4 regions of the Labrys sp. KB_33_2 genome follow, and region 4 is predicted to be linked to each of the others. Evidence: riboswitches for the same ligand, from Rfam matches in the RefSeq annotation. Region 4 holds a riboswitch; each other region holds the start of a gene.
What was found. Region 4 has a riboswitch for cobalamin ahead of metE (5-methyltetrahydropteroyltriglutamate--homocysteine S-methyltransferase). Riboswitches for the same ligand answer to the same signal wherever they lie in the genome.

Region 1 (2,195 bases), on a different contig from region 4:
TTCTTGCAGGATTCCATGACCATGAGCATGACGACCATGTCGGCAGCTTCGCCCTCGTCGCCCGGGAATCGCTCGACCCTGGCAAGTTCATGCCCTGGCTGAACACGATCGTGCAGCAATTCGGCACCGACATGCTGCGGCTGAAAGGCATCATCGCCTTCGACGGCGATCCCCAGCGCTTCGTGGTGCAGGGTGTGCATATGCTGATCGAGGGCGATCATCAGCGCCCCTGGAAGCCAGAAGAGGAGCGCAGGAGCCGTCTGGTGTTCATCGGGCGTAATCTGCCGAAAGACGTGATCGAACAGGGGTTCCTGGCCTGTCGGGCCTAAAGCGTTTTGCTCCAGGTGAGGGAAGGCGCGCACTGGGGCGGGAAAACAGGGCTCGCCATCGTCCGCCACCCGCTTTGCATATTCGCTTGACCGCGATCGGGACACCCCGGTAACTGTGGCACTGACGGTTCCCGTCGGGTGCGAGCCCGATGGGAGTAATAGGGAACACGGTCCGGCTTTCTCGAAGCCCATGCCGTGGCTGCCCCCGCAACTGTAGGCGGATTGCCGAGCATCCTCGTGGCGCCAAAAGCGCCATGCCACTGTGGGTGACCCCATGGGAAGGCAGAGGCAAGGCCGATATCCGCGAGCCAGGAAACCTGCCGTCATCTCGATCAATCCCATGTCACGGGCGGGGATGCCCGGAACAGGAGACAATGTGACGTTTCTTCCCGCCATCTCGGGCCGTCGCCCACCTGTTCCCTCCACTTCGCGCCATCAGACCCTCTGCCATAGCCTGGCCTGAGGGCGTTTCCCGTTTTCGGCCCTGCGCCGAACAGCGCCATCTTCCTATCGCGAACCGAGAGAACGTCATGACTTTTCCCAAGGCAAAGGCCTGCTGGTCCAGCTTCGCCGTCATGCTTGCGGCCGGCTTCAGCCTGACGCTGAGCATCGATCCAGCCGCCGCCCAGGCGACCAAATATCCGCTCAAGATCGCCAATTGCGGACGCACCGTCACCTTCGAGCATGCCCCGCAGCGCACTGTCTCCGTCGGCCAGAGCGGTACGGAGGTTCTCTACCTCCTCGGTCTTGCCGACAAGGTGGTGGGGACGGCCGTCTGGTTCGGCCCGGTTCTGCCGGGCTATGAAGAGGCCAACGTCAAGATTCCGCGCCTGGCCGACAATGATCCGAGCTTCGAAAGCGTGATCGCCAAGAAACCCGACCTCGTGACCGCCCAGTTCCAGTGGCATGTCGGCCCCAGTGGCATCGTCGGCAAGCCCGAGCAGTTCGAGGAACTGGGTGTCCAGACCTATGTTTCGCCCGCTGATTGCGTCGGCAAGGACAATTCCAGCGGTGGCGACGGCACCCGCGGCACCCTTTTCACCATGGATCTGGTCTATCAGGAGATCAGGGAACTCGCCGAGATCTTCGACGTGCAGGAGCGCGGTTCGAAGGTCATCGCGGACCTGAAGGCACGCGAGGAAGCCGCCCGCCGCAAGATCGCCACCGGCGATGGCAAGGTCTCGGCTGCCTTCTGGTTTTCGAGCGCCAAGGTCGATGTCGATCCCTATATGGCCGGCAAGAACAGCGTCCCAGGCTACATCATGTCCGTCCTGGCTCTCCGGAACATCGTGGAAAGCGAGGAGGAATGGCCGAGCGTCGGTTGGGAGACCGTCGCCAAGGCAGATCCCACCATCATCGTCGCCGGGAGGATGGACCGTCGCCGCTATCCCGCCGACGACATCGCCGTGAAGCTCAATTTCCTCAAGACCGATCCGGTGGCGAGCCTGATGCCGGCCGTCAAGGAGGGCCATGTCGTGGAAATGGACGTCCAGGCCATGCAGCCGAGCGTGCGCGTCGTCGACGGCATCGAGATGCTCGCCGATGCCATCCAGCGTTTCGGCCTGAAGCGTTGAGATGAACCGCGCTGTCACGCGATTGCTGGCAATCGGCATGCTGGCGCTGGCCGTGCTGGTGTTGGCGCTCTGGCTGGGCGCCGCCATCGGCGAGACGGCCATCCCGATGGAGGTGGTGGCCAAGACGGCGGCCAACCGCCTGTGGGGCGCCGGCTACATTCTCGATCGCATCGATGAAGGCATCGTGTGGAACTACAGGCTGAGCCGCGCCGTCGTCGCGGCCTGCTGCGGCGCGGCCCTGGCGCTGTCGGGCGTCGTGCTGCAGTCGCTGCTGCGCAATGTCCTGGCCGAT
Region 2 (2,195 bases), on a different contig from region 4:
GGGGCGAGGCGATAGGTGAAGTGACCGCCGAAACTATTGTAATGGTCATAGCGAATGTTGGACGCCACGGTGAAGCCCTTGAAGAGGTTTGCTTCCAACTGGGCATAGGCTGCGTTGTCGACATCCGAAGCCTTGAGATTTCCCAGATCCAGGCTGAAGCGCTCGTGCTCGACGCCGAGCAGCACCTTGTAATTGTCGCTGAGGGCAATCTCCTGCCTCAGGTCAAACTTCAGCCGTTCGCCGGTTGCCGCGCTCGGCGCCGTGAAGGTCACCGGCGGATAGACGTTCCGGCTCCATAGATTGCTGTAGGAAACGCCGAATATGGTTCGGTAGCGATTATCGAGCGAATGCCAGATACCCTCGGCACGCGTGAACAATTGATGGTTCAACAGCCAGGTGCGCGAAGGGTTGGGCGCGCAAAAGCACGCTCCATAGCCGTCGCTGGTGAAACCGAGCTTGGAGTCGGTGTAGCGGGCAATGACGTTGACGGAGAAATTATCCGTCAGATCGGCACCGACCCGGCCGGAATAGGTGTAATTGTCATAGTAGTTGGGGCGCGCGACGGTGCCGGATACGAGAAGTTCCCAGGGCGTGACCGGCGTGTCCGTCGAACGAAAATGCTCGATACCGAAGGTATAGTTGAAAATCGAAGCCGAGCCGCTCACTCCCGCGCGTTGATTGAACGTGCCATGTGATCCGCCTTCGACACTGGCCGTCAGCTTGGGGGCGCCTGAGCCTTTCTTCATGGTGATCGAGATGACGCCTCCGATGGCGTCGGCGCCATAGAGTCCGCCTTGCGGTCCACGCAGAATTTCGATGCGCTCAATGTCACCGGTCAGCAATTGGCCAAGATCGGCGGCAGCATTGGGAACGGCAGGATTGGAAACATCGATGCCGTCGATGAGCACCTTGACATGGTTGGAATTGGTTCCGCGCATGAAGATGGAGGTCTGGGTGCCCGGGCCGCCTGACTGCACGAGATTGAGGCCGGGCGCGGTGCTCAGTACGTCTTTGACGGTGCGCCGCTGCTGTTTGGCGATGTCATCTGCCGTGATTACCGTGATCGAACTGCCTATCTGACTGGCGGGTGTCGGCGTCAGCGTGGCAGAATTGACATAGACCGGATCCAGTTCGATCGGCTCGGGCGGTGTTCCCGCACTCTGCGCCAGAGCATGCGTCGCCAGAATGTAGGACGTCCCAACGATGCCAGCTGTCAAAACCGCGCGTTGCAGGCGCGAAATAGTCGAGTCCATGAAGACCTCAAGCAGGATAGCCAATGGCCGTCACTGCGATTGAAGTCCCTCCCGCTGCCCCATAAGGACATCTGGATCGACCACCATTGAGGACCCCCGCCCAATGTTACCGCGCGTGACCATTGTGACGGCAGGTCTCCTGGCTCACGGGTCGTCGTACGCCTCGTCGCCTTCCCGGGCCTGATCCCAGTGGCATGTAACGAAGGACTCACCGCCTACAGTTGCGGGGGCAGCCGCGGTTCGAAATGATTTCTCACTTCTCCGCGTTCCCTATTATCCCCGAGGGGAACCGTCGACGTGACGCTAGGGTGACAGGGTCGCACCTGTCAAGCACTGGGAATCCCCGTCCTGTGCAATCCTGGACGATTTCAGGGAAAGCTTGAGCTCCATCTACCTGGCTTGGATCGTACTCGCCGGCCCTGCTGGAGCCGGCGAGATCGGGATCGTCATTAGACCGAGGTGACGAACGTCTATGACGCCTTTTTCCTTCTGCCCTTGCTTGGGGCGGGAGGCGGCGGTGGCTCGCTCTTGGCTTTCTGGCGCACTTGGCCAAGGCCGAGTTCCCTTGCGAGGCGAGAGCGATGAGCCGAATAGTTTGGTGCAACCATGGGGTAGTTGCTGGGTAGCCGCCACTTTTCCCGATACTGCACCGGCGTCAGGTCATAGGCTGTTCGCAGATGCCGCGTCAGCGATTTGAATTTGCGACCGTCTTCCAAACAGATCAGATGATCCGGGGTGACGGACTTCCTGATCGGAACGGCAGGCGTCAGCGGTCTGTCCGCTTCAACCGGCTTTGGACTATTCAGACCAGTAAGGCTTCCATGCACCGAACGGATCAGATCCGCGAGGGAAGCTGTGGCGACCTGATTGTTGGCTACATAGGCAGAGACGATGTCGGCGGTCAGGTCGAGCAAACTCGTGTCTTCTTCAAGCATGTTCAAT
Region 3 (2,195 bases), on a different contig from region 4:
AAGAGGCCGCCGAATGGCGGCCCAAGTCTTAGGGAGGAAACGCCCAAGGAGGGCAGTGGGGGAGCGCAAACGCGCATCCACCACGTCCGTAGAGTGATCCTGATGCGTTCATTTCGCAAGTGCGAAATGAAAGAAATTTTGAAAACCGGCCCAAAACCGGGCCGGTGTTGTAAAAATGCGACGTTTGACGTGGTCGGTTGGCCTTTTTCAGCGGCTGGCGGAGGTTTGCAGCAGCTTCTGTGCTGCAACGCCGAAAGCGATCCCGAGCGTTGCCCATAGCACGGCATGGATGCCGAGCGAGGCAACGCGGAACTTCCATAGCACCGTGGCCGAGAAATCCGCCGGGATGTCGTTGACGGCCGGCAGAATCTGCATGGCGACCACCATCACCACCAGATAGGCGGCAGCCCCCACCAAGTTGGCGTTCCAGCGGCCGAGGCTGGCGGCGAGCCGGTTCGCCGTGCCCAGGGCGGCCGCCATCGTCAGCAGGGAGAGCAGGATCATGCCGAAATAAAAGGCGGTCCGCAGGCCGATCGTGTCGGGATTGCCAACGGCCGGCGGCGTCGCCGGATATTTGATCTGCGGTACCAGCATGATGGCGGCAAAACCGACGAGCGCGATCACCCCTGCTGTCGCGCGCGGGCTGAGCGTGCCGATCCGTCCCTGCGCGAAGGCGAAGACCAAAGCGAAGATGCCGCCGAGGGCTGCGCCATAGACGACCATGCCGGTCATGAGGCCGTAGCTGGACTGCACCGGCCGGCTGACCGGGTCTTCCTCATGTTCATGTGCTGCGGCCGGCTGGGAGGTTGCCGGCGTTGCGGATGGCGCCGGTGCGGCGGCGACCGCGTGGCTTTCCTCATAGGCGATAGCGGCATCGACCTGTGGTTCACCGAAGACCCAGGCGAAGCCAGACGCCAACAGTCCGGCCAGGATGCCGATCAGCATCCCCCGGATCAAAAGCGATCTAACCATGTCGTTTGCCTATGCGCCCTAGTGGCAGGGGAAGCCGAGCAGATGGCGAGCGTCGTGCACGAATTCGTGGATGTAGACGCCGGGAATCAGCGAGGTCGCGCCTTGTTCGGCGCCGACGAAATAAATGGCGAGTACGGCCAGGAGCACGGTGAAGAGCGCCCAGGGCAAGATCTCGCGGACCGGGATGGCGATCGGCTGCTGGGCGACGGGTGCCAGAGTTGCGGTGGTCATGAAAAGCTCCTTGGGATTACGCGTCCCGCTACGAGTCATGCTGCCTTGGAAGAGGTCTGACTTCCGGACGGCGCCCAAGCGCCGCCGTTCACAGTGGCGCGACCGTGCCGGATTCACACCGGCTTCCCACCCTTGGCAAAGCCCTTCCATAAGAGCCCAAGTCACGAACATGTCAATATTCCGGAAGCGACTTAGAGCATAAGTTGCGCGACTTTTTGGACGATACCATGCGTTGAAACAAAAACTTAGGGAGCATGATCCGATTGGTTCGGTCGAATCATGCACTCTAAGTCTTGGGAACTGCCGTCATGACACCACGCCTGATCCTGCTATGCCATGGGGCTACGCCTGCGGTGCGCGCAGCGGGTTTTCCCCTCGATGAGGCGCTCGATGCAAGAGGGCTGGCTGCGGCGCGGAAGCTGGAAGGGCATTTCGGCAGGCCGGCCCGCATCCTGAGCAGCCCGGCGCTCAGGGCTCGCCAGACCGCGCAGGCCCTCGGCCATGATCCTGAGGTCGATGAAGCCCTGCGCGAATGCGATCATGGCCGCTGGGCAGGGCTTGCCCTGGACGCGGTAGCGGCCGCCGAACCCGAGGCGCTCCGGGCATGGCTGACCGATCCGGATGCCTGCCCGCATGGCGGAGAGAGTGTTGCAACCCTGATTGCGCGGGTCGGCGCCTGGCTCGATGGCAGGCGGTTCGAGGGGTATACGCTCGCCGTTACCCACGCTTCGGTGCTGCGCGCCGCGGTCGTTCACGCCCTCGGGGCCGAGGCTCGTTCCTTCTGGCGTATCGATGCCGCCCCGTTGGCGACAGCCGATCTCAGGCCATCCGGCCGGGGCTGGTCGCTGCGGTTGAAGGCATAGAGGCGTTGAGCAGGGCCCTCCAACGGAGTTCCTCTCTTTTTTCGTCATTGGCATGTCGCCGGGCCTTTTGTAGACACGCGTCTGACGGATTGGTCGTCCAAACAGGATTGATGTCATGCGCGTTGCAAT
Region 4 (2,195 bases):
CATCACGATGGCCGTGCCGGTGTCCTGGCACATCGGCAGCACGCCACCGGCGGCGATGTTGGCGTTCTTGAGGAGGTCATAGGCGACGAAGCGGTCATTGTCCGTCGCCTCGGGATCTTCCAGAATGTTGCGCAATTGCTGGAGATGGCCGGGGCGCAAGAGATGATTGATGTCCATGAAGGCCTGCTCGGCCAGAAGCCGCAACGCCTCGCCATCCACCTGCAGAATCTCGCTGCCTCCGAGCTTTTCGACCCGCACGCCCTCGCTGGTCAGCTTGCGGTAGGGCGTCTCGTCCGCTCCCAGGGGGAACAGGGGAACGTGGGGATAGCGGGAATTGGCAGCGGAATCGGCAGGCATGGAGAGGATCTCCGAACAGAGCGTTTTGCGATTTGACGGCTTCGGCAAGAATCGCAAAGACGCGTCAAAACAAGGAGCTAGAGCAAACAAGCGTTTCCGTCTAAACGCGCTTTGCTCCAGGGCTGGCAGAGGTGGCGCAGGGGTGCCACCGGTTTGGCCCTGATTTAGTCGTTTTTCTCACCGCTGCCTATGATCAATTGGAATCGTTCCATGCTGAAGCCCCCTCGGCCTTTCGTGCACGGCCAGACGAGGCACTCAGGCAGGCGCCGCCATCGACACCGGGCTTGTGGTTGCGATTGAAGCCGAGCAAAGGCCGCCGCGAGGTCGCGATCCAAGGGCAACCTATGATCGCATGGCATGCCTATATAAACATGTCTTTATGTCGACCTTGACTTTCACGACGTCTTGTCGTTTGCTTGCCCAGTCGAGGTTCTTCCATTCTCGCAATGGAAGCTAAGAGGGAAGCCGGTGCGATGCCGGCGCTGCCCCCGCAACTGTAGACGGCGAGAACTTGCCTCATCATGCCACTGCCTGCCCTGCGCAGGTGGGAAGGCAGGCAAGCTCGGTGAGCCGTGAGCCAGGAGACCTGCCCCGACGAATGTAAACGTCCTCGGGCGGGGTGTCCCGGTGGTTGCTTGACCAAGTCAATGTCCTTGGCCGCGTCAGGCGCTCCCGTACGGCCTTTGCCCCCAGTTCTTCATGGGGTCTGCCGATGTTCAAGCTTCAAACTGCCATCATGCGTGAAGGTGCAGTCGATCCGACTGCTCGACGACGAATGCGTTGCGGCGTGCCCTAACGGTACGCCGCTCCCTCCTCGATCCGATCCATTCACCACGAACCGGGACCTATCGGTCACCGGCCGGAGACGCGCATGTCCATTCCCATTTCGACGCTCGGCACGCCACGCATCGGCCCACGTCGCGAACTCAAGACGGCCCTCGAAGCCCACTGGGCCGGAAGGCAGAACGAGACCGCCTTGCTCGCAACGGCAGCCCAGTTGCGCGCGAGCAACTGGGCTCGACAGAGCCTGCTCGGCGTTACCCATATCCCGTCCAATGACTTTTCGCTCTACGATCAGGTTCTCGATATGAGCGCCGTGGTCGGTGCCATCCCCTCTCAATATGGCTGGGAGGGTGGCTCCGTCCCGCTTTCGACCTATTTCGCCATGGCGCGCGGCAGGCGGGGCCATGACGATCGTGGCCATGAGGGCTGCTGCCATGGCGGCGGCGGTGTCCCCGCTCTCGAGATGACCAAATGGTTCGACACCAACTATCACTACATGGTTCCCGAATTTCGCCGCGGCCAGGCCTTCGAACTCGCTTCGGCCAAGCCCATTGACGAATTCAGGGAGGCCGTAGCGCTCGGCTTCCACACGCACCCCGTGCTCATCGGCCCGGTGACCTATCTGCTGCTCGGCAAGAGCAAGGACGAGGGCCTGGATCCGCTCACCCTGCTGCCAGGCCTCTTGCCCGTCTATGCCGAGATCCTGCACAGGTTGGCCGCGGCCGGCGCGGACTGGGTGCAGTTCGACGAACCCTGTCTCGTGCTCGATCTCGACGAGAACGCGCGGGCCGCCCTGCGCCATGCCTATGGCGTCCTTTCCAGCACGGTCTCCGATCTGAAGATCATGATCGCGACCTATTTCGGCGGCCTCGGCTACAATCTCGACCTGGCACTCGACCTGCCCAGCGCCGGCCTGCATCTCGACCTGGTGCGGGCGCCAAGCCAGCTCGGGCAGGCGGTCGCACGAGCCAGCGCCGACAAGGTGCTATCGCTGGGCGTGATCGACGGGCGCAATGTCTGGCGGAGCGACCTGACTGCCCTTCTTGATCGGATCG

Region 1: another riboswitch for cobalamin. It lies ahead of AB4037_RS14685 (ABC transporter substrate-binding protein); the one in region 4 lies ahead of metE (5-methyltetrahydropteroyltriglutamate--homocysteine S-methyltransferase).
Region 2: another riboswitch for cobalamin. It lies ahead of AB4037_RS03530 (TonB-dependent receptor plug domain-containing protein); the one in region 4 lies ahead of metE (5-methyltetrahydropteroyltriglutamate--homocysteine S-methyltransferase).
Region 3: another riboswitch for cobalamin. It lies ahead of AB4037_RS21930 (CbtB domain-containing protein); the one in region 4 lies ahead of metE (5-methyltetrahydropteroyltriglutamate--homocysteine S-methyltransferase).

The regions. Positions count from the first base shown of each region.
Region 1 covers NZ_JBFREW010000007.1:155,849-158,043, reverse strand. Annotated here, with positions in the region: gene AB4037_RS14690 (CobW family GTP-binding protein) at 1-329, shown strand, start outside; cobalamin riboswitch at 438-668, shown strand; gene AB4037_RS14685 (ABC transporter substrate-binding protein) at 860-1,903, shown strand; gene AB4037_RS14680 (FecCD family ABC transporter permease) at 1,905-2,195, shown strand, end outside.
Region 2 covers NZ_JBFREW010000002.1:35,583-37,777, reverse strand. Annotated here, with positions in the region: gene AB4037_RS03530 (TonB-dependent receptor plug domain-containing protein) at 1-1,253, opposite strand, end outside; cobalamin riboswitch at 1,366-1,562, opposite strand; gene AB4037_RS03525 (MucR family transcriptional regulator) at 1,724-2,188, opposite strand.
Region 3 covers NZ_JBFREW010000012.1:161,272-163,466, reverse strand. Annotated here, with positions in the region: gene AB4037_RS21935 (CbtA family protein) at 208-972, opposite strand; gene AB4037_RS21930 (CbtB domain-containing protein) at 991-1,203, opposite strand; cobalamin riboswitch at 1,234-1,379, opposite strand; gene AB4037_RS21925 (histidine phosphatase family protein) at 1,512-2,066, shown strand; gene AB4037_RS21920 (UDP-glucose dehydrogenase family protein) at 2,182-2,195, shown strand, end outside.
Region 4 covers NZ_JBFREW010000016.1:72,740-74,934, reverse strand. Annotated here, with positions in the region: gene AB4037_RS25955 (fumarate hydratase) at 1-357, opposite strand, end outside; cobalamin riboswitch at 768-965, shown strand; gene metE (5-methyltetrahydropteroyltriglutamate--homocysteine S-methyltransferase) at 1,229-2,195, shown strand, end outside.